Flocculibacter collagenilyticus: one gene and its partner. The main gene of each other region encodes a partner of the protein of the gene in region 2 in a complex. Links are inferred from orthologs where the notes say so. Each region holds a gene or a part of one and is shown on either strand. Other genes may lie near its edges. The genes, in order: nrdA and HUU81_RS04735.

The links.
Region 1: the proteins of HUU81_RS04735 (region 2) and nrdA are in contact, whole or in part, in an NMR structure (PDB 1QFN), measured with the Escherichia coli proteins. The link is inferred for Flocculibacter collagenilyticus from one-to-one orthologs.

What each region holds. Positions count from the first base shown.
Region 1 is NZ_CP059888.1:1,944,376-1,947,701, forward strand. Bases 197-3,185 are described here. They hold nrdA (class 1a ribonucleoside-diphosphate reductase subunit alpha), read left to right. Parts: upstream 197-542; coding sequence 543-2,828; downstream 2,829-3,185. Other genes in these bases: nrdB (class Ia ribonucleoside-diphosphate reductase subunit beta), read left to right, coding at 2,887-3,185. Outside these bases: more of nrdB, read left to right, coding at 3,186-3,326. UniProt on the Escherichia coli protein: Provides the precursors necessary for DNA synthesis. Catalyzes the biosynthesis of deoxyribonucleotides from the corresponding ribonucleotides.
Region 2 is NZ_CP059888.1:1,069,455-1,072,549, reverse strand. What follows is about bases 258-3,015. They hold HUU81_RS04735 (GrxA family glutaredoxin), read left to right. Parts: upstream 258-1,386; coding sequence 1,387-1,644; downstream 1,645-3,015. Other genes in these bases: HUU81_RS04730 (TonB-dependent receptor), read left to right, coding at 2,013-3,015; HUU81_RS04740 (thioredoxin family protein), read right to left, coding at 374-1,225; HUU81_RS04745 (hypothetical protein), read left to right, coding at 258-296. In the rest of the region: more of HUU81_RS04745, read left to right, coding at 48-257; more of HUU81_RS04730, read left to right, coding at 3,016-3,095. UniProt on the Escherichia coli protein: The disulfide bond functions as an electron carrier in the glutathione-dependent synthesis of deoxyribonucleotides by the enzyme ribonucleotide reductase.

The DNA of each region.
Region 1 (3,326 bases), 880 kb from region 2 along the record:
TTACGTTACAACTTTTTTTAGGTCATAAAGTACAGAATTAGTCAAAAAAAAGGCTTGAATTTTTTCATGAAATTCGAGCTTTTTTTTTCATAAAAAAAGTTTGTTTTTTTTTAATTGGTCTTGCTATTTTCGCCTGAGAAAAGTCCGCTTGATTTGATGGGTTAGTAGCTACTAACATGGTTATTTTTCATCAAGCAAGGCAACTTGAAAAAATCCAATTTCCACTCTATCTTGTGATTCCGTACCGAGTTACCCCTATATGTAGTGTATATTCAATTATCGGTAGGTTTTTAACCTATCCATAATTCTTCAACACGCTGTGCGCTAATAAAATAATAAATACGTATAGGGTAATAATACGAATCAAGATTAATATTTGTTTTTATTTACGCCTCACATCACTAATTTAGTAATGCAATTTTGTCTTGCATGGAATTAGCGAGCTGAGGTCGTTGTTAATCAATTACTTAATCTAATTTGTACGTAAATCACACAATAAAAATTAACCAATAAACCTCATATTGATATTGTAGGCAGGTAACATGAATCAAAGTTTGTCCGTTACTAAACGTGATGGTAATAAGGAACCGTTAGATCTTGATAAAATCCACCGTGTTATCACTTGGGCCGCTGAAGGTTTAAGTAATGTTTCTGTTTCTCAAGTAGAAATAAAATCACATATACAGTTTTACGATGGCATTAAAAGTGAAGACATTCATGAAACCATTATTAAAGCAGCGGCAGACTTAATCTCTAAAGAAACGCCTGACTACCAATATTTGGCAGCAAGATTAGCTATTTTCCACCTAAGAAAAAAAGCGTATGGGCGTTTTGAGCCGCCAACGCTATACCAACATGTTGTGGGGATGGTAGAGAAAAACCGTTACGACTCTCACATTCTTGCAGATTATTCAAAAGCTGAATTAGATGAAATGGATAGCTTTTTAGATCACAGCCGCGATCTTAATTTTAGCTATGCAGCCGTTAAACAGCTTGAAGGTAAATACCTTGTTCAGAATCGTGTTACTGGCGATATTTTTGAAAGTGCACAGTTCTTATATATCCTAGTTGCGGCATGTTTGTTCTCTAAATACGATAGGTCTAATCGTATGGATTACATTCGTCGTTTTTACGATGCAACATCTCAGTTCAAAATATCGTTGCCAACTCCAATTATGGCAGGCGTAAGAACACCTACCCGCCAATTTAGTTCATGTGTACTTATTGAATGCGACGATAGCCTAGATTCAATTAATGCCACAGCAAGCTCCATTGTCAAATACGTAAGCCAACGCGCAGGAATTGGCATTAACGCAGGTAGAATCCGTGCATTAGGTAGCACTATTCGTAACGGTGAAGCATTTCATACAGGCTGTATTCCGTTTTATAAGTATTTTCAAACAGCGGTTAAAAGCTGTTCGCAAGGTGGTGTGCGCGGTGGTGCTGCAACTTTGTTTTATCCACTATGGCATTTAGAAGTAGAATCGTTATTAGTACTTAAAAACAACCGCGGTGTTGAAGAAAACCGTGTGCGTCACATGGATTACGGCGTTCAGTTTAATAAAACGATGTATTCGCGCTTGATTAAAGATGATTACATTACATTATTTAGTCCTTCAGATGTGCCAGGTTTATACGATGCCTTCTTTGAAGACCAAGATAAATTTGAAGCGTTGTATGTGAAATACGAAAACGACTCTTCAATACGCAAGAAAAGAATTAAAGCATTAGAGCTATTTTCTTTGTTTATGCAAGAGCGTGCCAGCACTGGCCGCATTTATTTGCAAAACGTTGACCACTGTAATACGCACAGCCCATTTGATTCTAAAGTAGCGCCAGTTAAACAATCTAACTTATGTTTGGAAATTGCCTTACCTACTAAACCGCTGAATAACATTAACGATGAAAATGGTGAAATTGCACTTTGTACACTTTCTGCATTTAACTTAGGCGCGATTAACTCGCTTGATGATTTAGAAGAATTAGCTGATTTAGCAGTCAGAGCGCTAGATAGTTTGTTGGACTATCAAGATTATCCGATGGAAGCGGCTCGTCAAGGTTCGATGGCACGTCGTACATTAGGTATTGGTGTTATCAACTATGCCTACTATTTAGCTAAAAATGGCGTTAAATATTCTGACGGCAGTGCAAATGGTTTAACGCATAAAACCTTTGAAGCGATTCAATATTACCTATTAAAGGCATCTAATAATTTAGCCAAAGAAGTAGGTGCTTGCCCTAAATTTCATGAAACAACGTATGCAAAAGGCTTGCTACCAATTGATACGTATAAAAAAGATTTAGACCAAATTTGTGATGAGCCACTTCATCTTGACTGGAATACACTACGTACAGATATTGTTGAGCACGGTTTAAGAAACTCAACACTTTCAGCGTTAATGCCATCTGAAACGTCGTCACAAATTTCGAATGCTACAAACGGTATTGAACCACCGCGCGGTCATATTTCAGTTAAATCTAGTAAAGACGGTGTACTCAAACAAGTAGTACCGGAATATGACAAACTCAAAGATGCGTATGAATTATTGTGGGATATTCCAAATAATAATGGATACATTCAACTAGTTGGGTTAATGCAAAAGTTTGTTGACCAAGCAATTTCAGCAAATACTAATTATGATCCAAATAAATTTGATCAAGGCAAAGTTCCTATGAAGCTGTTAATCAAAGACTTATTAACCGCTTACAAGATGGGTTTAAAAACCTTGTACTATCATAATACCCGTGACGGTGCATCTGATGAGCAAGAAGAATTAAAAGTCGAAAAAGAAGACGATGATTGCGCAGGCGGTGCTTGTAAAATATAACGAATAACAGGCTGTCTGATGGCAGCCTTATTTACTTAAGGCTTTAGGGCATTTATTAATGAAGTTTACTACGTTCAATCCAACAAATAATAATCCTTTATTAGAGCCGATGTTTTTCGGCAACCCTGTTAATGTTTCGCGTTATGATCAGCAAAAACATGCTATTTTTGAAAAATTAATCGAAAAGCAATTATCGTTCTTTTGGCGTCCAGAAGAAGTAGATGTGAGTAAAGATCGTATCGACTTTCAGCAGATGACGAATAGCGAACGTCATATCTTTATTTCAAATTTAAAGTATCAAACACTGCTTGATTCAATTCAGGGGCGTAGTCCTAATATTGCCCTACTTCCTATTGTATCTACACCAGAACTTGAAACATGGATAGAGACTTGGGCGTTTAGCGAAACGATTCATAGCCGTTCTTACACACATATATTGCGTAACTTATTTACTGATCCTAGTGAAATATTTGAAGACATTGTATTAAACGAAGAAAT
Region 2 (3,095 bases):
TTTCTACTATAGGTAAGAATACAGTGATACAACTAAGGAGAGAAAAGATGAGAAAGTGGACTTCAAGCGTTACCGTTTTTGCTATAACAATACTGATAAGCGCCAATGCGCACGCAACACCAAAAAATACCATTTCCAAACAGCAGTGCCTTGGGTTAGATCATAAAATTGAGCAAATTCGAGCTGAATTCAGAGCTGGATATACTGCAAAACGAGGCGAAACACTTAGAAGTAAATTAAAAAAGCTTCAAGAACATCGATTTAAGTGCAAATCTAAACGCTATCCAACCCACTAAAACGCATTGAGCGCTAAGATAGCGTTATTTTCTTAACGGGCGCTAGTGCTAGAGCACTTTGCAGACCTACGGTGCTTTTAATAAAGTAGCGTATAAAGTTTTCTGCGATACTGCGTTGCTAGCACATCACCACTTGGAAGCGCAGCAATAATGTCTAAGAACGTTTTCTTTGCATCTTGAAACGCCAAGTCTTTTTGAAGGACTTGAAACAACATAGCAAGCGCTTCTTCATCACGATGTGCACCGTGCAATTGAATAGCTAAACGCACTTTAATCTCGTCGTTGTTAGGCTCTACTTCTAATTTTCTAAATAAGTCTTTAATTTCTGGCGAGTCTGCAGCTTCTTTTGCTAACTCTAATTTAGCGACAAGCGAATGGAAGTGACTATCTTGATCGACTAGCTTGACTGTCTTTAAAATGTCGTCAGCATCGTTTAATTTACCTAGTGCGATAAGCACATCAGCATACAATAGTTTAATATCTACTCGTTCAGGGGCAATTTGGTAGGCTTGCAAAATATTTGAATATGCCTCTTCAGCCACCCCTTCTAACACTTGCTGTTGAGCCAAAGCAAATAGAGCATCTTCAGGTTTTGGCAGGTGTTTGTTCAAAATATCTCTAATAACCGCTTCATCCTGCACACCAGCAAAACCATCAACGGGTTGGCCATTTTTCACTAAAGCAACGGTAGGAATTGAACGAATACCAAACTGCATTGCAATTTCTTGTTGCTGATCACAATTTACTTTGGCTAATAATACATGCTCTGTGTGTTCTTGCGCTAAGCGTTCAAGTGTATTCATCAATCCTTGGCAACTTTCACTGCGCTCACTCCAGAACTGAACCACAATCAGTTTATTTTCGGATTCTTCAACTAAAATTTTCTGAAAGTTTTCAGGCGTCAAATCAACACTATTACTTATTTGCACTAAACTATTTCCTATTATGAGCATATTGTAATTAACACTATGTAGTGATGTATGGCTTAGCGAGTGAAATTCAATGCTCAATGCCGAATTAACCAAGCTGGCGAGTCTGGTATGTTCTACGACTCACGTTTTTTATCTGCGCGTTTGAATAGGAACTAAATATGTACGTTGTTATTTTTGGTAAAGAAGGCTGTCCGTATTGCGTAAGAGCCAAACAATTAGCAGAGCAATTATCGAATAATGATAACCAACATAAATACCGTTATGTTGATATTCACCAAGAAGGTTTGTCAAAAGCCGATCTTGAAAAAACAATAGGAAGGTCTGTAAATACGGTGCCGCAAATTTTTATTGATGAAGAGCATATAGGTGGCTGCGATGAATTCGAAACTAAAATTAGAGAGATGTCATTGCTATAAGTTAGTTATTGCGCTGACTACCAAAATATCAGCTGACTCTGTTTAATACCAAAATTTACCTTGAAGCCACAAAACAACTGTTAAAGATACGTTATTAAATCGCTGGGTTCATTTACAGGTACAACATTCACGCTTATTTTTTAAGCTATACTTCAGTGTATTAGCAGTTTAAATAAACTATTTTGTGTCGCAAAGCCTGTAAACTTACAGCAAGACCATCAAAATAATAAAAAGTTCAGTGTTTTTGTGATTTTTAACAAACATACCTACAGTTACTATAGTATAATCCCCGCCCGATTAAATGACGGAAATTATGCTCATGGAAGCTCGTTGCGTAATAAAAACTATTCAAATCGGAGAAATGTGTCATGCGTTCTTTTAAGAAACTTGCGTTAGCGACAGCAATTACTGCTACTTTAGTAAGCGGTACAGCTTATGCTCAAGAAACCTCTTCGGGTATTCGTGGTTATGTTGTCGACCCTTCAGGAAATCCACTTTCTAACCTTTCTGTGGAAATCATTCATCTTCCTACTGGCGCGAGAAAAACAGTAGTTACTTCCGATGGCGGTATCTTCCAAGTTCGCGGACTCAATGTAGGCGGCCCATACCTAATTAAACTCGCTGACGGCTCACAGCTTGAAGCTGAATCAATTGATGATTTATTTTTAAAACTTGGCAAGCCAGCTAACGTAAATTTAGTTGCTAAGCAGCCGCAAGAAGACTACGAAGTTATTGAAGTAACAGGCCAACTTTCAATGGCTGGTGCGTTTAAGAAGGGCCCTTCAAGCGAATTCTCAGAGCAAGCAATTGCTAATACACCAGCGATTAGCCGAGACTTAAAATCAGTATTAAAGTCTGATTCTAAAATTGTGGTAGACACCACAGTTGATGGTGGTCCTGCGCTTTCTGTTGCGGGCGCAAATGTGCGTGGTAACAGCCTTACCGTTGACGGCGTTAAACAGAATGACGACTTTGGTTTGAATAAAAACGGCTATCCAGGACGTAGAGCCCCTATTTCTCTTGATGCTATTGAGCAATTATCAGTTAATGTTGCACCATTCGACGTGACATACGGCGACTTCCAAGGTGGAAACATTAATGTAGTAACTAAGTCTGGTACTAATGAATTCCATGGTACTGCTTATTATTATCGCTCTGACGACAGTATGGCTGGCGATAAAAGTGAAGGCGAAGATCTAAACATTGGAGACTTTGAAGAGGACACTTACGGTTTCACGCTTGGTGGGCCAATTTTAGAAGACAAGCTATTCTTCTTTACTTCTTATGAGAAGTTTGAAGCTTCTAAGCCCTATCAATTTAGCTTAGACAACCAAAATGGTGTAGTTGAAGCAAACGAGAAAATTGGTGTGACACAAGCTGACTTTGATCAAATTTCAGAAATTGCTCAGCGTGTATGGGATTACGACATTGGTGGCTACAACACTACACCA